Regions from separate parts of the Hydrogenophaga sp. GW456-12-10-14-TSB4 genome, predicted to be linked through region 3. Evidence: predicted binding sites of a transcription regulator. Region 3 holds the regulator's gene; each other region holds the start of a gene.
What was found. The regulator HrcA, encoded in region 3, represses chaperone genes, less so after heat shock. The targets are predictions, from matches to a motif close to TTAGCACTCNNNNNNNNNGAGTGCTAA.

Region 1 (7,361 bases), on a different contig from region 3:
TGGGTGCCCTGCTGCTCGCCGGCTTGCCCGAGGTGCTGCGCCATGTGGCGCACCCGCTGACCGAACTGACCGGCGGTCGCCTTGGCCCTGAGATCCTGCGCCAACTGCTGATCGCGCTGGCCATGGTGATCGTGATGCTGCTGCGCCCCAGGGGCTTGTGGCCCTCGCCCGAGCACGGCAAGTCCCTGTCCAAGTAAGCGGAGCATTCACATGAGCGACACCATTCTCAAAGTGGCGAATGTCTCCAAGCGCTTTGGCGGCCTGCAGGCGCTGAGCGATGTGGGCATCGAAATCAAGCGCGGCCAGGTCTATGGCCTGATCGGCCCCAACGGCGCCGGCAAGACGACGTTCTTCAACGTGCTGACCGGTCTGTACACGCCCGACAGCGGCTCCTTTGAACTCGCAGGCAAACCGTACACGCCCACGGCCGTGCACGAGGTGGCCAAGGCCGGCATCGCACGCACGTTCCAGAACATCCGGCTGTTCGCCGAGATGACGGCGCTGGAAAACGTCATGGTCGGGCGCCACGTGCGCACGCATTCGGGCCTCATCGGTGCCGTGCTGCGCACGCCGGGTTTCAAGCGCGAGGAGGCCGCGATCACGGCGCGCGCACGCGAGCTGCTGGCCTATGTGGGCATCGAGAAGTTCGCCGACTACAAGTCGCGCACGCTCAGCTACGGTGACCAGCGCCGCCTGGAAATCGCGCGCGCCCTGGCCACCGACCCGCAGCTGATCGCGCTGGACGAACCCGCCGCCGGCATGAACGCCACCGAAAAGGTGCAACTGCGCGAGCTGATCGACCGCATCCGCAAGGACGACCGCACCATCCTGCTGATCGAGCACGACGTGAAGCTGGTGATGGGCCTGTGCGACCGCGTGACCGTGCTCGACTACGGCAAGCAGCTCGCCTCCGGCTCACCGGCCGACGTGCAGAAGGACCCCAAGGTGATCGAGGCCTACCTCGGCACCGGCGGCCACTGATCAAGGATTGACCCAAATGGCAAACACACTCCTCAAAGTCAGCGGTCTGAAGGTCGCATACGGCGGTATCAAGGCCGTCAAAGGCATCGATCTCGAGGTGCGCGAAGGTGAGCTGATCTCGCTCATCGGCTCCAACGGTGCCGGCAAGACCACCACGATGAAGGCCGTCACCGGCTCGCTCGCCTACGAGGCCGGCGACATCGAATACCTGGGCAAGAGCATCAAGGGCAAGGGCGCGTGGGACCTGGTGAAACAAGGTCTGGCCATGGTGCCGGAAGGCCGTGGCGTGTTCACCCGCATGACCATCACCGAGAACCTGCAGATGGGCGCCTACATCCGCAAGGACAAGGCCGGCATCGCACAGGACATCGAGAAGATGTTCGGCATCTTCCCGCGCCTGCGCGAGCGCAAGGACCAGCTGGCCGGCACCATGAGCGGCGGCGAGCAGCAGATGCTGGCCATGGCGCGCGCGCTCATGAGCCAGCCCAAGGTGCTGCTGCTCGACGAGCCGTCCATGGGCCTGTCGCCCATCATGGTGGACAAGATCTTCGAGGTCGTGCGCGACGTCTCCGCCCAGGGCGTGACCATCCTGCTGGTGGAGCAGAACGCCCGCCGCGCGCTGCAGATCGCCGACCGCGGCTACGTGATGGACTCGGGCGAGATCATCATGACCGGCGTGGGCCGCGACATGCTCGACGACCCCAAGGTGCGCGCCGCCTACCTCGGCGAATGACACGAATTCGGCCCCGATCGGGCCGAAAACTACAATCATGGGTTGCGCACCTCGGTGCCCAACCCATTTTTCATTCATGACCCAAGCCCAAACCCCCCCCACCGCCGAGACCGGTGCGCCTGCGGCGCACGACGACAACCAGCTCATCGCCGAACGCCGCGAGAAGCTCAAGGCGCTGCGCGAGGCGCAGAAACAGGGCCAGGGGGTGGCGTTTCCCAACGACTTCAAGCCGGTCGACAAGGCGGCCGATCTGTTCGCCCGCTATGGCGAAACCACCAAGGAAGCGCTGGAAGCCGAGCCGGTGCGCGCCAGCGTGGCCGGTCGCATGATGCTCAAGCGCGTGATGGGCAAGGCCAGCTTCGCCACGCTGCAGGACGCGTCCTTCGGCCCCTCCGGCGGCCGCATCCAGATCTACGTGAACAACGACGGCGTGGGCGAGGCGCAGCACGGCGCCTTCAAGCACTGGGACCTGGGCGACATCATCGCGGTCGAGGGCGTGCTCATGCGCACCCGCACCGGCGAGCTCACCATCCAGGCCGACCGCATCCGCCTGATCACCAAGAGCCTGCGCCCGCTGCCCGACAAGTTCCACGGCATCGCCGACCAGGAGATCAAGTACCGCCAGCGCTACGTGGACCTGATGACCGACGAAACCGCCCGCAGGCGCTTCGTCGCGCGCAGCCAGGCCCTGGCCAGCATCCGCGACTTCATGGTGAGCCACGGCTTCCTGGAAGTGGAAACGCCCATGCTGCACCCGATCCCCGGTGGTGCCAACGCCAAGCCGTTCAAGACCCACCACAACGCGCTCGACCAGGAGATGTTCCTGCGCATCGCGCCGGAGCTCTACCTCAAGCGCCTGCTGGTGGGGGGCTTCGACCGCGTGTTCGAGATCAACCGCAACTTCCGCAACGAAGGCATCAGCGTCCGCCACAACCCCGAGTTCACCATGATGGAGTTCTATGCGGCGTACTGGAACTACCAGGACCTGATGGACTTCAACGAACAGCTCATCCGCCACGTGGTGCGCCAGGTCCGCGGCGACGAGCCGCTGACCTACCAGGGCCAGCCGGTGGACATCCTGTCGCCCTTCGAGCGCCTGACGATCCGCGAGGCCATCGTCAAGTACACCGACGCGGGCGACAGCGTGGACGATGCCGCCTGGCTGCAGGCGCAGCTCAAGAAGCTGGGCCTGAGCGAGGAAAAGCACCAGCTCTCCGGCCGCAGCCTGCCCAGCCTGCAGGTGCTGTACTTTGAAGAAAAGGTCGAGGACAAGCTCTGGAACCCGACCTTCATCATGGACCACCCGACCGAGATCTCGCCGCTGGCCCGCGCCAACGACGCGAACCCCGCGGTCACCGAGCGCTTCGAGCTCTACATCACCGGACGCGAGTTCGGCAACGCCTTCTCGGAGCTCAACGACGCCGAAGACCAGGCCGCGCGCTTCCAGGCGCAGGCGTCTGCCAAGGACGGTGGTGACGAAGAGGCCATGTACTACGACGCCGACTACATCCGCGCGCTGGAGTACGGCATGCCCCCCGCCGGCGGTTGCGGCATCGGCATCGACCGCCTGATGATGCTGCTGACCGACAGCCCCAGCATCCGCGACGTGATCCTCTTCCCCGCGCTGCGCCGCGAAGGCTGATCAGAAGTTCAGTTTCAGGATCGCCTTGCGCGGGTCCTTGCGCAAGGCGTCCAGGGCCTGGCGCAGCCAGTCCAGGTGGGCCTGGGCGTCCTGCTGAAGTTCGGGGGTGGGGTCGGGCAGCAGCGCCACGACGATCTTGAACTTCAAGGTGGTGCCCACGGGCAGTTGCACCGAAGGCCGCAGGCCGCCGGCCACGATGCCGGTGGCCGCTGCCAGGGCCTGTGCTTCGCGCACCGGGCCTTCCATCAGCAACGCCAGGGTGCTGTCGTCGACCCGGCTCGCCGTGTCCACGTCGCGCGCCACCGAGCGCAACAGCGAGCCGGTGATCACCAGCGCGCGATCGGCCACTTCGCGGCCGTGCTGTTCGACAAACCAGGCGTGGTTGTCCAGGCCGATCAGCAGCAGCGCGCTCTGGTGTCCGTAGCGCTGGCCCCGCACCACGCTGTCGTGCAGCCGCAGCATGAAGTTGTGGCGGTTGGTCAGGCCGGTGAGCGGCTCGGTCAGCGCCAGTGCGCGGGCGCGGGCCTGGGCTTCGTGCTGCAGGGACGAGCGCTGCAGCAGGCCGTAGATCAGCAAGGGCGCTTCGAGGGCGGCGGCGATCACCATGCCGTATTGCGACAGGAAACCCGATGAGATCAGGCCGAAGTTGCGCATCACCGGCAGTGCCCCGGCCAGCAGGACCGGCAGCATGCCCAGCGCGATCCAGCGCACCCAGCGGTCGCCCGTGCGCCAGGCGGCCCAGAGCATGGCGTAGACCAGCGCCAGGGTGGCCGCCGAGGCGGCCGTGACCGCCTGCAGGGTCCAGCCGTCCGGGGATGTCGTGTCCCACACGATGAGGCCCACGAGCAGAACGGGCATCGCCAGGGCCGAGCGGTCCAGCCAGCGACCGATGCGCCGGGGTTGCACCACCTGCCTCACGAAGAGCAGGCCGCAGACGGCGGTCAGGGGCATCAGCACGAACTCTGCCAGGCCGTTCCAGCGCGCCGAATCCGGCCAGAGAAATTGCCCGGCCACGCCCAGCGACGAGGCCATCGCCAGGCCCAGGACCGTGATGTAGACCGCGTAGGCCGCAAAGCTGGTGTCCCGGAACACCAGGGCATTGGCCAGGGCCGTGGCCGTGAGCAACAGCGTCATGCCGAAGTACGCCCCCAGCAGGAACTGCTGGTGGATGCGCAGTTCGCGCAGCGTGTTGTGGTTGTGGATCTGCAGGGTGCCGGAGAAGGGCACGCGCGCGTGCTCGATCCGCACCCAGTAGGTCACCACGGCATCGGTGCGCGGGTCGAGCGAGAACACCGGGTAGCGGTCGGGGAAGGCCCAGTCGCTCACCGCCAGGCGGTCGCCGGCGTGCTGGGCTTTCCATTCGCCGTTGGCCAACTGGTGGTAGAGGGTGATGCGGTCGGTGCCGGAGCGCGCCAGCTCCAGTTCCCAGCGGGCGTGGTCATCGAGGGCCTGGGCGTCGAAACGCACCCACAGCGCGGCGCCGTCGGCCAGTGTCAGGCGGTGTTCGGCGCTGCGCACGGCAAAAGGCAGTTCGTGCTGCCGCGCCTGCACCTCCTGCACCGTGAGCTGGCCGCCGGGATCGACCCAGTACAGGCTGCGCTGGGCCAGGGGCACGCTGGGCTGCGAGCCGTCCAGCACCACGGGGGCCACGTCGGCGGCCACCGCGTGAAGCACAGGAAACAGCGAGAAGAAGACCACCGTCAGCCAGGCGACCAGCCTGCGAGCACGACGGGTCCCGGGCGTCGCACCCTTCCACAAGACATCAGACATCCCTCGATTGTGTCGCCTGTGGCGCCCACCGCGCGTGACGCAGGTCCGCTGTCGGGCACCGTCCGTAAAAAAAGAAGCCCCGGGGTCGTGAAACCGCCGGGGCCGTGGTGGCAACTGGGGACAGCGGGTCAGGCGTAGGCGGCCAGCGCCTTGCGCATTTTCTTCATGGCCGCCACCTCGATCTGGCGCACGCGTTCGGCGCTCACGCCGTACTCGGCCGCCAGTTCGTGCAGCGTCATGCCGCCAGAGCCGTCGTCGTTCACCTTGAGCCAGCGCTCGCTCACGATGCGGCGCGAGCGCTCGTCGAGCTCGCTCATGGCGCGCGCCACGCCTTCGGTGGCCAGCGCATCGCGCTGGGCCGACTCCAGCACCGCCGTGGGTTCGTGGGTGGCATCGGCCAGGTAGGCGATGGGGCCGAAGCTGTCCTCGCCGTCGTCGCCCGGGGCGGGGTCGAGCACCACGTCGCCGCCGGAGAGTCGCGTTTCCATTTCGCGCACTTCTTCCGGCTTCACGTTGAGTTCGCGCGCCATCACGCCCACTTCGTTGTCCGACAGCACCTCGCGGTGGGTGTCGCCGTCGAGCGCGTCGGCGCGGAAGCCCTGTTTGCGCGAGCGCAGGTTGAAGAACAGCTTGCGCTGGGCCTTGGTGGTGGCCAGCTTGACCATGCGCCAGTTCTTCAGGATGTACTCATGGATCTCGGCCTTGATCCAGTGCATGGCGTAGCTCACCAGGCGCACGCCTTGGTCGGGGTCGAAGCGCTTGACGGCTTTCATCAGACCGACGTTGCCTTCCTGGATCAGGTCGCCATGGGGCAGGCCGTAGCCCAGGTACTGGCGCGAGATCGACACCACCAGGCGCAGGTGGGACATCACCAGCTGGCCGGCGGCGTCCAGGTCGTTGTCATCGCGCAGGCGGCGGGCGGCCTGCTGCTCCTGCTCCAGCGTGAGCAGCGGCAGGCGGTTGACCGCGGAAATGTAGGCGTCCAGGTTGCCCAGGGGCGGTACGAGCGCCCAGGGATTCGCCACGGCGATCGAGCCGGTGGTGGCGGTGGCAACAGGAGCTAGCGTGTGGGACATGTGAACCCTCCTCAGGTGTCTGCGAAGCATGTTAGCACTCTCTATGAGCGAGTGCTAAAGCCAAAGTTCCATGCCCTGCCCGGTCCGTGGTTTCTGGCCGCCACGGGTCGAAACGCCCTGGAAAGCCTGTCAATTGAAAACTTTTGAATCAAAAACAGGTTGTTTTCATGGTGTTTTCCCACTTCGGACCATGCCCACCCTCTACCATGACGCGCCCGGCCGCAGACTGAAAGGACCCCCAGGAATGACACCGCGACAGCTCCGGTATTTTTTGCGCATCGCTGAACTGGGCAGCTTCAGCCGGGCGGCGGCTGTCCTGTTTGTCGCCCAGCCCGCGCTCTCGCGCCAGATCAAGCAGCTGGAGGAGGAGCTCGGGGTGACCCTCTTCGTGCGCTCGGACAGCGGGGCCCGGTTGACCGAGGCCGGCGAGCTGATGGCCAGCCGCTCGCGCGAACTGCTGCAGTACATGGAGAACCTCCGCAGCGACGTCGGTGCGCTGGCCGTCAGCGTGCAGGGCCAGTTCTGCTTCGGCATGCCACCCTCGCTGTGCGACCTGATGACGGTGCCGCTGATGGAGCAGTACCACCGCCAGTACCCGGCGGTGCGCCTGTCGATCACCGAGGGCATCAGCTCCTCCATCTACCAGCAGGTGCTGGCCGGTGATCTGGACGCCGGCATCGTGTCGTCCACCGAATCCATGCGCGGTCTGGAGTCGCGCTCGCTCATCACCGAGCCGCTGGTCCTGGCGCATCCGAAAGGGATGGACATCGAGCGGCGGCCGGATGGCACGGTGGAACTCGAACAGGTGGTCCAACATCCCCTCGCGCTGACGCGCTCGCCCAACGCCATGCGCGTCATCCTGGACGAGGCGCTCAAGCGCAGCGGGCTGAAGGTCAAGCTGCTGTTCGAGAGCAATTCGACGCGGCTGCTGGTGAAGACGGTCTCGCGCGGCCTCGGATGCACCGTCAACCCGTACAGCGCCATGCACGACGAGCACCGGGCAGGGGCGATCTCGCTCGCGCCGGTGCACGGCCTGCATGTCACCTGGTCGTTGATCTACTCGCGTGAACGCAGCATGCCCGCGGCCGGGCAGAAGCTGGTCGAACTCTTCCACGGCATCGCGCAGAGGCACATGGCCGCGGGCGACTGGCCGGGCGCG
Region 2 (7,361 bases), on a different contig from region 3:
GAAAACCCGGACCGCCGCATCGAATGGGTGATCGAGAACGACCTGCCCATCGTGCGAGGCGACGCCATGTTGCTGGCCCAGGCCCTGGGCAACCTGCTGGGCAACGCGGTGAAGTACACCCGACCGCGCGACGCGGCCCGCATCGAGGTGGGCTGGAAGGTCAACCCCGTGGGCGGCCGCACCTTCTACATCGCCGACAACGGCGTGGGCTTCGACCTGGAAAAGGCACACAACCTGTTCGTGATGTTCCAGCGTCAGCACCACTCCATGGACTTCGAAGGCACGGGCACGGGCCTGGCGCTGTCGCAGCGCATCATCGAGCGCCACGGCGGGCGCATCTGGTCCGAGACCGCGCCCGGTGAAGGCTGCACCTTCTACTTCACCCTGCCCTTCGACGGCATGGAACAGGACATGGCGTTTCCCGAGTCCTCACTGGCCGAGCTGCCGGCCTGAGTTGCCGAAGGCCGGCCGATAATCGCGCGGTGAACCCCACCACCGCCCCGATTCCCACCACCCTGTTCTCCCTGCAAGGCCGCGTCGCCGTCGTCACCGGCGCGGCCCGCGGCCTCGGTCTGTGCATGGCCAAGGCGCTGGCCGCCCATGGCGCCGCCGTGTGGCTCAACGGCCGTGACGCCGTCGCCCTGCGCGAAGCCGTGGATCAGGTACGGCAAAGCGGCGGCACCGCCCACGCGCTGCCCTTCGACGTGACCGACGAAGCCGCTGCGAGCGCGGCCGTGGCCCACGTCCTGGCCGAGAGCGGCCAGATCGACATCCTGGTCAACAACGTGGGGCAGCGCCGGCGCCAGCCCCTGGACGAACTGCCCGCCCAGGCCCTGCGCGAGCTGCTGGAAGCCAACCTTGTCTCGGCTTGGCACCTGTGCCGCGAAGTGGCGCGGCCCATGCGTGCCCAGGCCTTCGGCCGCATCATCAATGTCACCTCCATCGCTGGGCCGATCGCGCGCGCCGGCGACGCCGCCTACACCACTGGCAAGGGCGCGCTCGAAGCTCTGACGCGCGCGCTGGCGGCCGAACTCGGCCCGCAGGGCATCAACGTCAACGCCATCGCACCGGGCTACTTCGCCACCGACACCAACACCGCGATGGTGGAGGACGCCGCCACCGCCGCCTGGCTGGAGCGGCGCAGCTCGCTGGGCCGCTGGGGGCGGCCGGAGGAAATCGGGGGTGCGGCGGTGTTTCTGGCCTCACCCGCCGCCAGCTACGTCACCGGCCAGGTGCTGGTGGTGGACGGCGGTTACCTGGCGCATTTCTGAGCCGGGCGGGCCCTCAGCCCGCGTGCCGACGCACCCAGGCGGCATAGGTGTCCATCCACTTCTGGAGGAACGCCTTGCTGTCCGCGCCGATGCCGCCGTCCTTGTCGAACAGCCCTTCCTTGGACTGGATGAAGGCCTCGGGCTGGCCCAGCGTGGGCACATCCAGGTAGGCCAGCACATTGCGCAGATGCTGCTGCGCGAGCGCGGTACCGATCGCACCGACCGACACACCGATCACCCCGGCAGGCTTGCCGGCCCAGGCGTTCTGGCCATAGGGGCGCGAGGCGTGGTCGATGGCGTTCTTCAGCACACCGGGGATGGAGCGGTTGTACTCGGCGGTCACGAACAGCAAGCCTTGCGAGGCCGCGATCTCGGACTTGAGTCGCTTGACCGGCGCGGCCTGGTTGGCATCGTCGTCCTGGTTGTACAGCGGCAAGTCACCGATCTCGAGTGGCTTGAACGTGAACTCCTGGGGAGCGAGCCGGGCCAGCGCGGTGGCCAGCTGACGGTTGAAGGAGTCGCGACGCAGGCTGCCGACGATCACGCCAATTTGGAATCCACTCATATCGAATCCTCTCCAGGTACGGGGTTGAAACAAGCACGAAGGGTGAGGGCGACAGACTACAGGCTCAAGACAAACACTCAGGACGGTGTGGGTACCGTTGAGCGAGCCGGCAGGTGCAGCACGACCTTGCGGGCGTCATCGGCCATCTGGTCCAACGCCGCGCCCAGCCGATCCAGCAGGCGCCCATCGTCCCCCTCGCTCGCCCCGTCCAGCAGCGACATGGAGACCAGGCGAAAGCGCAGCGACACCCCCGCCGGCAGCGAGGGCACCTGCTCCAGGCCCTTCGCGACGATGTGCTGCGCCAGCAACATCAGGTGGTCCGGCTGCAGCGGCCCTTCGACGAGCACCGCAAAGCGCGCATTCGCCACGCGGCAGACCGTGTCCACGTCGCGCACCACGTGCAACAGGCGCGATGCGGCCACCACCAGCGCGCGGTCGGCCACCTCCCGCCCTTGGCGAGCCGCGATGTCCGCATGGTTGACGAGCTCCACCATCAGGAGACCACAAGGATGACCATAGCGCCTGGAGCGGCGCATGGCGTCGCGCAGGCGCAGGTCGAGCACCGGTGCAATGGTCAAGCCCGTCAGGGGGTCGGTGCTCTCGATCGCGCGCAGGCGGGCGTGGTTCTCGTTGAACTCCTTGGCGCGTCGGTGCAGGATGTACAGCAACAGCGGGATTTCGATCGCCGAACCGATGAGCACCGCGTACTGGGTGGCCCAGCTGTCCGGCAGGACACCGGCCGAGCGCAGCGCAGGAAACGGGTAACTCAGATGGACCGGCAGGAAGCCCAACGCCAGCCAGCCCGCGTACTTCTCGCCCAGCCGCCAGGTCCAGACACACAGCGTGAAGCTCAATATCACCGACAACAGGCCGTACAGGTTGAGCACGGCAAACACCACTTGGTTCTGCAGCAGCAGGTAGACCACCGGGAACAACAAGCCGAACCCGCACCAGGCCAGCACGAAGCGGTCCACCCGACGGTGGTGGCGCGACACCGCGCAGGCCTCGCGCACGAACCAGATGCCCGATGCGGTGAGCCACAGCATGAACACCGCCGGTGCGGCGTCGTTCCACCAGGCCCAGTCGCGCCAGAAGAACAACCCGCCCACGCCGGTGAAGGCCGCCTGGAAACCCAGCATGCACGCGACATAACAGCAGTAAGCGATGAAAGCCCGGTCGCCGTACAGGCGCGCGTGCACCCAGCCCCAGAACAAGACCAGCAGACCGAAACCGAGATAGCCTCCGATCAACAGGAACGTCCAGTAACGCGTTTCCTGCAGCGTGTCTTCTTCCAGCAGCAGCAGACGCGGGCTCAGCGACGCGGGCCGGTTCTCCAGCCGCAACCAGACTGTGCCCGCCGACCCGGCGGGCACGGAAAACACCGGGGTCTGGTCCGGGTGGCTCCACTGGGACACCGACAACAGATCGCCGGCCTGCTGCACTGTCCACTGCCCCTGGGCGTCGGCGACATGGAGCGTGGCCCGGTTGATGAACGCCGCCGCGCTCAAGGCCAGGTACCAGCGGCGGCCGGTGTCCAGCGCCGGCAGGTCCAGGCGCAACCACAGCGCGGCATTCGCCAGGTCAAAGGACCGGTAGCGGTCCAGAGGCTGGAAATCCCCGGCTGGCCGGCCCTGCACCTCTTCCAGCGACGCCTGCCCCGTGGTATCGACCCAGTAGAAAGCCTGCAGGGTGACATCGGTGGCCGCAGGGGCGGACGCCCGGGCGACGCCCCATCCCAAGGTCAAACAGAGACCCAGGAGCAACGCGGCCCACATCCGGATAGGCCGAGTCAAGGCAGGGGCAACCGGTGCGGCGAGCGGGAAAATGCGATCCATCCCGGCATCGTAAATGTTTGTGACAACAGGATCTCCGGCGGGTCGGCCGGACACCGCAAGCGCCAGAAATAAAGCCACCCGATCTTGAAATGGGGTTCCGACGCCCTTATGATTAGCACTCGCTGGCGTTGAGTGCTAACACGCTCTGCCAAGTCGATCAGCGGTATCCGCTGGCCTGTCCGGGCTGGCACCGCCGTTCTGAATAAACCCCATCCGTTCCATACCCAGGAGATGCAATGACCAAGAAACTTCGTCCTCTCGGCGATCGCGTGATCGTCAAGCGCGTTGACAGCGAAACCAAGACCGCCTCGGGCATCGTCATTCCCGACGCAGCCGCCGAAAAACCCGACCAGGGCGAAGTCCTGGCGGTCGGTCCTGGCAAGAAGAACGACAAGGGCGAAATCGCCGCCATGAACGTCAAGGTCGGTGACCGCGTTCTGTTCGGCAAGTACAGCGGCCAGACCGTCAAGATCGACGGCGACGAGCTGCTGGTCATGAAGGAAGACGACCTGTTCGCGGTCGTCGAGTAATCCTCCGCGCCCCCTCCCCCACTTTTTACTGAATCCGGAGAAACAACATGGCAGCAAAAGACGTCATTTTCGGCGGCGAAGCCCGCGCACGCATGGTTGAAGGCGTGAACATCCTGGCCAACGCGGTCAAGGTCACCCTGGGCCCCAAGGGCCGCAACGTGGTGCTCGAGCGCTCCTTCGGCGCCCCCACCGTGACCAAGGACGGTGTGTCCGTGGCCAAGGAAATCGAACTCAAGGACAAGCTCCAGAACATGGGCGCCCAGATGGTCAAGGAAGTCGCTTCCAAGACCTCCGACAACGCCGGTGACGGCACCACCACCGCGACCGTGCTGGCCCAGGCCATCGTGCGCGAAGGCATGAAGTACGTGGCCGCCGGCATGAACCCGATGGACCTCAAGCGCGGCATCGACAAGGCTGTGGAAGCCCTGATCGCCGAGCTGAAGAAGGCCTCCAAGGCCACCACCACCAGCAAGGAAATCGCCCAGGTCGGCTCCATCTCCGCCAACAGCGACACCAGCATCGGCGAGATCATCGCCAATGCCATGGACAAGGTCGGCAAGGAAGGCGTGATCACCGTAGAAGACGGCAAGTCGCTGCAGAACGAACTCGACGTCGTCGAAGGCATGCAGTTCGACCGCGGCTACCTGTCGCCCTACTTCATCAACAACCCCGAGAAGCAATCGGCGCTGCTGGACAACCCCTTCGTGCTGCTGTACGACAAGAAGGTTTCCAACATCCGTGACCTGCTGCCCACGCTGGAGCAAGTCGCCAAGGCCGGCCGTCCGCTGCTGATCATTGCCGAAGACGTCGAAGGCGAAGCCCTGGCGACGCTGGTGGTCAACACCATCCGCGGCATCCTGAAGGTTGTGGCGGTGAAGGCCCCTGGCTTCGGCGACCGCCGCAAGGCCATGCTGGAAGACATCGCCATCCTGACCGGCGGCAAGGTCATCGCTGAAGAAGTGGGCCTGACGCTCGAGAAGGTGACCCTGGCCGACCTGGGCCAGGCCAAGCGCGTGGAAATCGGCAAGGAAAACACCACCATCATCGACGGCGCCGGCGCCGCCGCTGACATCGAAGCCCGCGTCAAGCAAGTGCGCGTGCAGATCGAAGAAGCCACCAGCGACTACGACCGCGAAAAGCTGCAAGAGCGCGTGGCCAAGCTGGCCGGCGGCGTGGCCGTCATCAAGGTCGGTGCCGCCACCGAAGTCGAGATGAAGGAAAAGAAGGCCCGCGTGGAAGACGCCCTGCACGCCACCCGCGCTGCGGTGGAAGAAGGCATCGTGGCCGGTGGCGGCGTCGCACTGCTGCGCGCCCGTCAGGCCGCCGGCACCATCAAGGGCGACAACGCTGACCAGGACGCCGGCATCAAGCTGGTGCTCAAGGCCATCGAAGCGCCCCTGCGCGAAATCGTGGCCAACGCCGGTGGCGAGCCGTCGGTGGTGGTCAACGCCATCCTGGCCGGCAAGGGCAACTACGGCTTCAACGCCGCCAACGACACCTACGGCGACATGATCGAAATGGGCATTCTGGACCCGACGAAGGTCACCCGCACCGCGCTGCAGAACGCCGCTTCGGTCTCCAGCCTGATGCTGACGACCGAAGCCATGGTCGCCGAGTCCCCGAAGGACGACGCACCTGCCATGCCGGGTGGCGGCATGGGTGATATGGGCGGCATGGGCGGCATGGGCATGTAATTGCTCCTTGCCTGAGACGCCATGCCGGCGTTGCAAGGGCTTGCCGTGGCGCTGCCACTGTCTACGCCCTTGCGCCTTGGCCTGGCGCCTCATGCTGCGTCGGAATGCATCACTGCATGCTGACAAAATCCCAAAACAAAAAGCCCCGCGAGAAATCGCGGGGCTTTTTGTTTTGAGGCTCGGCTCGAGCTACTTCATCAAGGCTTCGAGCTTGATCGTGTCCGCCACAAAGGCTCGGATGCCTTCGGCCAGCTTCTCGGTGGCCATCGCGTCTTCGTTGAGAGCGAAGCGGAAGCTGGCTTCGTCGTGGGTCACGAAGGCGATGTCCGATGCCTTGGCGGCACCGGCGTCCAGTGCCCGGCTCAAGGGCGCATCGCTGGCGGCCAGCTGAGCCAGCAGGTCGGGGCTGATCGTCAGCAGGTCGCAGCCGGCCAGCGCCGTGATCTGGCCCACGTTGCGGAAGCTCGCGCCCATCACCTCGGTGGCGATGCCGTGCTTCTTGTAGAACTCGTAGATGCGGCGCACCGAGCGCACGCCTGGGTCGTTGGCTCCGGCCATCGCGGCTTCGTCCCAGCCCGAGCCCGCGCTCTTCTTGTACCAGTCGTAGATGCGGCCCACAAAGGGCGAGATCAGCTGCACCTTGGCCTGGCCGCAAGCCACCGCCTGGGCGAACGAGAACAGCAGGGTGAGGTTGGTGTGAATGCCCTCGCGCTCCAGCCGCGCAGCGGCCTGGATGCCTTCCCAGGTAGAGGCGATCTTGATCAGCACGCGGTCCACGTGCACCCCATCGCCCTGGTAGAGCTCAATGATGCGGCGGGCGCGGGTCACGGTGGCCTCGGTATCGAAGCTCAGTCGGGCATCCACCTCGGTCGAGACCCGGCCCGGAATCAGGCGCAGGATCTCGCCGCCGAAAGCCACCAGCAGGCGGTTCATCACCTCGTCCAGCCCCTGGGCGCCATGCTTCGCGACGGCCTCCTTGAGCAGGTGGGCGTACTCGGGCTTCTGAACCGCCTTCAGGATGAGCGACGGGTTGGTCGTGGCATCCTGCGGGGCGTAGGCTGCGATCTGGTTAAAGTCACCCGTGTCGGCCACGACCGTGGTGAATTGCTTGAGGGCGTCGAGTTGGTTCATGACCGGATTATCGGCCAGCGGGTGTAATAAAATTTCACGCCATCTGTCATCCCATGTAACCCAAACCACCATGCTCGACCGGATCAAAGCCTCCCTGCCCTCGCTGGCACCTGCCGAGCAACGCGTGGCCAAGCTCGTGTTGCTGGACCCGCGCACCTTCGCCAGCCTGCCGGTGACCGAGCTGGCCGAGCGCGCGCACGTGAGCAAGCCCACGGTGGTGCGCTTCTGCCGCAGCATGGGTTACGACGGCCTGTCGGACTTCAAGCTCAAGCTCGCCGGCACGGTGAGCGAAGGCGTGCCGTTCATTCACCGCAGCGTGGACGTGGACGACAAGA
Region 3 (7,361 bases):
TGGAGCTAACCCGTTGTTCTAGAACGATGTTCTGGTGCGGCTGGCAGGAATTGAACCCACGACCCCTTGGTTCGTAGCCAAGTACTCTATCCAACTGAGCTACAGCCGCGAAGCCTCGAATTATAGCAGCATTTTTTTGGTAGGCCGTGTTGGACTTGAACCAACGACCAAAGGATTATGAGTCCTCTGCTCTAACCAACTGAGCTAACGGCCCGCCACGAGGATTGTAGGGGCCCTTATTTGTGGTGGCTGAGCGCGTTACCAACCAGCTTGGCCGTGACATCAACAATCTGGATCATGCGCTCGTACGACATGCGCTGAGGACCGATCACGCCCAAGGTGCCCACCACCTGGCCGTCCACCTCATACGGCGCGGTGACCACGGAAAGATCCTCGTAGGGCACGACCTGGCTCTCGCCGCCAATGTAGATGCGCACCCCGTCGGCCTGGGCCGACACATCGAGCAGGCGGATCAGCTGGGTCTTCTGCTCGAATAGATCGAACATGCGGCGCAGGTTGCCCATGTCGCTGGAGAACTCGCTGACCGACAGCAGGTTGCGCTCACCCGACACCACCACCTCGTCCTGCGCCTCACTGGCCTCGGCCCCGATGTCCACCGCGGCTTTCATGAGATCGGCGATTTCGCCGCGCAAGGCGTCCAGCTCGGTCTTGAGGCGTTCGCGCACCGCCTCCATGGTGAGCCCCGAGTAGTGGGCGTTGAGGAAGTTGGCCGCTTCCAGCAGCTGGGGCTGGGTGAAGTTGACCTGCGTGTGGATGATGCGGTTCTGCACGTCGCCCTCGGGCGACACGATGATCACGAGCACGCGCCGTTCGGACAGGCTGAGGAACTCAATGTGGCGGAACACCGAGGCCCGCCGCGGCGCCATGACCACGCCCACAAACTGGGACAGGTTGGACAGCATCTGGGCGGCGTTGCTGATCACGCGGTGGGGCTGCCCTGCCTCAAGGCCGGGTGACGCCATGTCGCTCACCGCGGGCAGGCTTTCACGGCGCACCGTGAGCATGGTGTCCACGAACAAGCGGTAGCCACGCGCCGTGGGAATGCGCCCGGCCGAGGTGTGCGGGCTGGCGATCAGGCCGAGCTCCTCGAGGTCGCTCATCACGTTGCGGATGGTGGCCGGGGACAGCTCCATGCCGGCGGCCCTGGCAAGCGTGCGCGAACCGACGGGCTGGCCGTCGGCGATGTAACGCTCGACGAGGGCTTTGAGCAGCAACTTGGCGCGGTCATCCAACATGGCTTCATTCTAAGGACGGATGCCCCCGGCAGTACCGCCGGGACACAGGGTTTTATGCCATTCCGCCACAGAGAAGCTGTGTTGTAATTTCCTTATGAGCATGTCAACCGACACCCGGTCCACGACCGTCCGATGGAACCGGCCCTTGCGCTTCGCGCATGTCGTCATCGTGGGCAAGTACCACGCACCCGGGGCGCGCAACGCGGTTGACGAGATCGCGCACTTCCTGCACGACGAAGGTTGCGACGTCTCACTGGAAAAGGAAACCGCCTCCAACACGGGTCTGCTGCAGTACCCGGCGCTGGACGTGCCCGCGATGGGCAAGGCCTGCGATCTGGCCCTGGTGGTCGGCGGCGACGGCACCATGCTCGGCATCGGGCGCCAGCTCGCGCGCTATGGCGTGCCGCTGGTGGGCATCAATCAGGGGCGCCTGGGTTTCATCACCGACATCCCGTTCGACGGCTACCAGGAAAAGCTGCGCCCCATCCTGCGCGGCGAGTTCGAGGAAGACGCGCGCGCACTGATGGCGGCCACGGTCTGGCGCGACGGCCGTTGCGTGTTCGAGGCCACGGCGCTCAACGACGTGGTGGTCAACCGGGGCGGCGTGGCCAGCATGATCGAGCTGCGCGTGGAAGTGGACGGTCATTTCGTGGCCAACCAGCGCGCCGACGGCCTCATCATCGCGTCCCCCACCGGCTCGACCGCCTACGCACTCTCGGCCGGCGGCCCCCTGCTCCACCCCGGCATCGGCGGCTGGGTGATGGTGCCCATCGCGCCCCACACCCTGTCCAACCGGCCGGTGGTGATTCCGTCGCACAGCGAGATCGCGGTGGAGATCGTCTCGGGCCGCGACGCCAGCGCCAACTTCGACATGCAATCGCTCACCAGCCTGCTGCACGGCGACCGCATCGTGGTCCGCCGCTCCGAGCACGCGCTGCGCCTGTTGCACCCGGTCGGCTGGACCTACTTCGACACCTTGCGCAAAAAGCTGCACTGGAACGAAGGGGCCTGAAAGCCCGGTCAAAATAGCGGCCTGTCCATCCCTTCAACGCCGCGCCCCGCACATCCATGAGCCTCAGACGCATCGTTTTGCGCGACTTCGTCATCGTGCAGTCCCTCGAACTGGAGCTGGGCTCCGGCTTTGGTGTGCTCACCGGGGAAACGGGGGCCGGCAAGTCCATCCTGATCGACGCCCTGCAGCTGGCCCTGGGCTCGCGCTCGGACAGCGGCGTGGTGCGCGAAGGCGCGGCGCGCTGCGACATTGCGGCCGAGTTCGATGCCCCCGCTTCGCTCACTCCGTGGCTGGAAGAACAGGGATTTCCCGTCGAAGACGGCCTGCTGCTGCGCCGCACCGTGGACACCGAAGGCCGCAGCCGCGCCTGGATCAACGGCAGCGCGGCCACCGTGACCCAGCTCAAGGCCCTGGCCGACGGGCTGGTGGACATCCACGGCCAACATGCCTGGCAAAGCCTCACGCGCGCCGAGGCTGTGCGCGACCTGCTCGACGCCTATGCCGGCATCGACACCGCGCCGGCGGCCCGGGCCTGGGCTCAATGGCGCCAACGCCGCAAGGCGCTGGACAGCGCCACCGAAAAACAGAACAGCCTGCAGCAGGAGAGCGAACGCCTCGCCTGGCAGATCGCGGAGCTCGACAAACTCAGCCCCCAGGCCGGTGAGTGGGAAGAGCTCAACACCCAGCACAGCCGGCTGGCCAACGCCCAGGGCCTGCTGGACGCGGCCCAGATCGCTGCGAACGCGCTGGACGAAGACGACACCAATGCCGCCGCCCTGATCCACCGCGCGCTGTCGGCCCTGCAAGCCCAGGCCCACATCGAACCGCAGTTCGCCAGCGCCATCGAAGCACTGGAGGCCGCGCTCGCCCAGGTGCAGGACACGGTGCACAGCCTGCACCAGTACAGCCGCCACACCGAGCGCGACCCGGGCAGTCTGGAAGCCCTGGACCAGCGCCTGTCCCTCTGGGTTTCGCTGGCCCGGCGCTACCGCCGCACGCCGGAAGAGCTGGCCGAGGTGCATGCGCAGTGGAAGACCGAACTCGCCCAGATCGATCAGGCGCTGGACCTTGAGGCGCTGCAACGCGCGGAACGCGCCGACTGGAAGACCTTTGCCACCGCCTTGCAGGCCATCAGCAAGGAACGGCAGAAGGCCGCGCCCAAGCTGTCCAAGGCCGTCACCGCCACCATGCAGACCCTCGGCATGCAAGGCGGGGTGTTCGAGGTGGCCTTGCTGCCGCTGGAAGAACCCCAGGCCCACGGTGCGGAGCAGGTCGAGTTCCGCGTCGCCGGCCACGCGGGCGCCACACCCAAACCGGTCGGCAAAGTGGCCTCGGGCGGCGAGCTGTCTCGCATCGCGTTGGCCATCTCGGTGGTCACCAGCCGCCTGGGCCAGGCCCCCACGCTGATCTTCGACGAGGTGGACTCGGGCATCGGTGGCGCCGTGGCCCACACCGTGGGCCAGCTGCTGCGCCAACTCGGCAAGGACCGCCAGGTGCTCGCGGTGACCCACCTGCCGCAAGTGGCCGCCTGCGCCGACCACCACCTGCTGGTGAGCAAGCAGGCCGTGGGCCGTCAGACCCAGAGCACCGTCGAGCCCATTGCCACCGATGCGCGCGTGCGCGAACTCGCGCGCATGCTGGGCGGCGGCGAACAGTCCGAAATCTCGCTGGCGCATGCCCGCGAAATGCTGGCCGCGTGAACCGCGGCCGTTGCCATGAACCCGATTGATGACACCCCGATCCACCTCGTCCTGATCACCGGCATGTCCGGCTCGGGCAAGACGGTGGCGCTCACGGCGCTGGAAGACGTGGGCTTCTACTGCGTGGACAACCTGCCGCCCGAGCTGCTCGAATCCTTCATCGATCTTGAGCAGAGCAACCGCGCAGCCCGCGTGGCGATCGCGATGGACGTGCGCAGCGCGGCCGCCCTGCCCGGTCTGCCCAGGCGCCTGGCTCAGTTGCAGCGGCGTGCCCACCGGCCGGTGCACCTCACCACCGTGTTCCTGGACGCGACCACAGACACGCTGGTGCGGCGCTTCTCCGAAACGCGCCGCCTGCATCCGCTCTCGCTCAAGCGGTCTCAAGACCAGCACCGGGCCTTGACCGATGCGATCGAGCACGAACGCGAGTTGCTGGCCGAGTTGCGCGAGCAGGCGCTGGTGCTCGACACCAGCCTGATCCGCCCCACGCGCCTGCGCAGCCAGATCAAGGACCTGCTCGGAACCACGCAGGCGCCGTTGACGCTGGTGTTCGAGTCCTTCGCGTTCAAGCGCGGCATTCCGATGGACGCCGACTTCGTGTTCGACGTGCGCATGCTGCCCAACCCCCACTACGAACCCGAACTCAAGCCGCTGAGCGGGCTGGATGCCCCGGTGGCGACCTACCTCGCGGCGCAGCCTGAAGTGGTGCAGATGGAAGAGCAGATCACCGCCTTCCTGCGCCACTGGCTGCCCCAGATGCTGCGCGACCACCGCAGCTACGTCACCGTGGCGATCGGCTGCACCGGCGGCCAGCACCGTTCGGTCTACCTGGTGGAGCGGCTGGCCGACACCTTCGCACCCGACTGGTTCACGCGCGTGCGCCATCGCGAAGACGACAACTGGCCGGGGCCAGCCAGCCAGGCGGCCGAACTGACCTAACTCAGAGCGGACAGCAGCTGGCGCACCGGTGTCGGCAGGCCGTGGTCGATCAAGGCAGCGGCGGGCACCCACTGGCCCGGCAAGCTGTCCATGGTCTGGTCACCTGGCAGGTCCAACAGCAGGGGGTGCAGACGCAACTCCCGGTGGGTGAGGCTGTGCGACACCGGCTCGAGCGGCTGCAGCCGCTGGGCGAACCCGGATGGCAGTGCCGCCTGCACAGCGGCTTCATCGGCGAACACGGGCGGGCAATACAGCCCCGCCCAGATGCCGGGCGCCGGCCGGCGCTCCAGCCAGAAGCCAGGCTGCCCATCGGCACCGCTGCCGCGCACCAGCAACAGCCACCAGCTCTCGAAACGGCGCGCCACACGGCGGGTCTTGACCGGGAAGCGGGTCGTCTGGTCGGTCCCGTGAGCGCGGCACACCGTCTGCACCGGGCAGCGCCCACACAACGGCTTGGTGCGCTGGCACACCGTCGCACCGAGGTCCATCAAGCCCTGCGTGTAGGCCGTCATGTCGTCGCCCGTGGGAGCGTCCGGCAGCAGCGCCTGGGCCAGCGACCAGAGTTCGCGCTGCGGCCCGGCCTGCGCCAGATCGCCCTCGAAGGCCAGCAGGCGCGACAACACGCGGCGCACATTGCCATCCAGGATGGAGATGCGCTCACCGTGGCAGAACGCCGCGATCGCTGCGGCGGTGGATGCGCCGATGCCCGGCAGGGTTTCGAGTTGCTCGGCCGTGCCCGGGAACACGCCACCGTGGTCGTTCACCACCGCTTGCGCGCAGCGGTGCAGGTTGCGCGCCCGGCTGTAGTAACCCAGACCGCTCCACAGCGCCATCACGTCGTCCGGAGGCGCAGCGGCCAGCGCGCGCACATCGGGGAAGCGTTCCAGGAAGCGGGGGTAGTAGGACAGCACGGTGCTGACCTGGGTCTGCTGCAGCATCACTTCCGACAGCCACACCCGGTACGGATCGCGGGTGTTCTGCCAGGGCAGGCCGCTGCGGCCCGAATGGCGCTGCCATTCAATGAGCCGGGGCGCGAACGTGATGGGCAGAACCTCCCCCAAGGGGTGCACCGAAACGGCCTCGGCGCTCATGCCACCAGTGCTTCTTCGGAAGACGGTTCTTCTTCAGGGGCGGCCAGCAGGTGCTCGGTGAGCTCGGCCAGTTTGACGTCGAGCTGGTTGAGTTCGGCCTGGTGCGCCTGCAATTCCCGGATGCGCTCGTCCAGGCCGCCCGCGGCCTGCTGGATGCGCGACACGGCCTCGATGCGGCGGCTGAAGTTGCGGCGGCGCTCGCGCAGTTGCGCGTCCAGCTGGGCGGCGGCGGACTTGTTCCACAGCTCCACCTCGTTGACCGCGGTGTCGTAGACCACGCGAAGCCGGCTCATGAGCGCGCGCGCCAGGCGTTCGGCAAACTCGGGCTGGGCCAGGCGCAGCGCATTGCCCAGGCTGAGGTATTGAAGATGGCTCTTCTCGATCAGGTCGAGGTCCTTCACGTACTGCCCCAGGCGCGGCGGCGTGGGTGCCTGCAAGGAGAAGCCGTACTCGGCGTTGAGGTTCTTGAAGCTGCCCTCCAGCATGGACTGGATCTCGCCCGCCATGCGGTCGGACTTGGCCATGTCGGCGCGCAGGCGGTCGAAGGTCTGGTCATAGGCTCGGCGCACGCCCAGCTTGATGCCCGGTTGCTTCAGGGCTTTGCCCAAAGTGGCCACCTCGGCCTTGAGGTGGGAGGAGCTGAGCATGGCGAACAGGTCCTTGAGCAGGCGCAGGTGCACCGAGCGCACGGCCTGGATCTTGGCGCCGCTGGCATCGAAATCGGCTTGCTCCTGCTCGATGCGCAGCCGCATCTGCTTGATCACGCCGGTGTTCTTGCCGCGCAAGCCTTCGAGTTCCTGGATCTGCTCGACCAGGTCGCGCGCGCGGGTGTGCACCATGCGGCCGGTTTCCGCGCGCAGGGACTGGATGCCATTGGCCACCGCCGCACCCAGGATCTTGCGGCGCTGGCCCAGCAGGTCCACGCCCAGGGCGGTCTCCAGCTCCATCAGGTTGCTGGCCGCCAGCAGTTTCTTGTCGCGGTGCACCTTGGCCAGCAGGCCCTTCTGGGCCGACACCGCCAGCACCTGGCGCGGCGACAGACCGAGGATCTCGGCCGAGTCGGTGCGCTGCGAAGCGATCTGCAACTGCACCTGCTCGGGCGAGCTCAGCGCATCCCACATGGTGTCGATCTTGTTGAGCACCACCAGCCGGGATTCCCGCCCCTCGCCCAGCACCGCAAGGTGCTGGCGCCAGATGGTCAGGTCGGATTTGGTCACGCCGGTGTCGGCCGCGAGGATGAACACCACCGCGTGGGCCTGCGGCAGCAGGCTCACCGTGAGTTCGGGTTCGGCGCCGATGGCATTGAGGCCCGGGGTGTCGAGGATCACCAGGCCTTGCTTGAGCAGGGGGTGCGCCATGTTGA

Region 1: a site for HrcA is predicted at 6,234-6,260, ahead of rpoH (RNA polymerase sigma factor RpoH). Genes of this name have one in related genera too.
Region 2: a site for HrcA is predicted at 3,784-3,810, ahead of groES (co-chaperone GroES). Genes of this name have one in related genera too.

The regions. Positions count from the first base shown of each region.
Region 1 is NZ_JBWKZH010000026.1:42,650-50,010, forward strand. Features, by position in the region: gene AC07ZS_RS14370 (branched-chain amino acid ABC transporter permease) at 1-197, shown strand, start outside; gene AC07ZS_RS14375 (ABC transporter ATP-binding protein) at 211-981, shown strand; gene AC07ZS_RS14380 (ABC transporter ATP-binding protein) at 998-1,714, shown strand; gene lysS (lysine--tRNA ligase) at 1,791-3,356, shown strand; gene AC07ZS_RS14390 (7TM diverse intracellular signaling domain-containing protein) at 3,357-5,126, opposite strand; gene rpoH (RNA polymerase sigma factor RpoH) at 5,255-6,202, opposite strand; gene AC07ZS_RS14400 (LysR family transcriptional regulator) at 6,447-7,361, shown strand, end outside.
Region 2 is NZ_JBWKZH010000073.1:14,550-21,910, reverse strand. Features, by position in the region: gene AC07ZS_RS25385 (PAS domain-containing sensor histidine kinase) at 1-453, shown strand, start outside; gene AC07ZS_RS25380 (SDR family oxidoreductase) at 483-1,271, shown strand; gene AC07ZS_RS25375 (NADPH-dependent FMN reductase) at 1,285-1,836, opposite strand; gene AC07ZS_RS25370 (sensor domain-containing diguanylate cyclase) at 1,914-3,575, opposite strand; gene groES (co-chaperone GroES) at 3,908-4,201, shown strand; gene groL (chaperonin GroEL) at 4,249-5,895, shown strand; gene tal (transaldolase) at 6,085-7,026, opposite strand; gene AC07ZS_RS25350 (MurR/RpiR family transcriptional regulator) at 7,097-7,361, shown strand, end outside.
Region 3 is NZ_JBWKZH010000001.1:260,787-268,147, forward strand. Features, by position in the region: tRNA gene AC07ZS_RS01255 (tRNA-Arg) at 33-109, opposite strand; tRNA gene AC07ZS_RS01260 (tRNA-Ile) at 138-214, opposite strand; gene hrcA (heat-inducible transcriptional repressor HrcA) at 237-1,256, opposite strand; gene AC07ZS_RS01270 (NAD kinase) at 1,351-2,268, shown strand; gene recN (DNA repair protein RecN) at 2,325-3,968, shown strand; gene rapZ (RNase adapter RapZ) at 3,984-4,907, shown strand; gene mutY (A/G-specific adenine glycosylase) at 4,904-5,998, opposite strand; gene AC07ZS_RS01290 (dynamin family protein) at 5,995-7,361, opposite strand, start outside.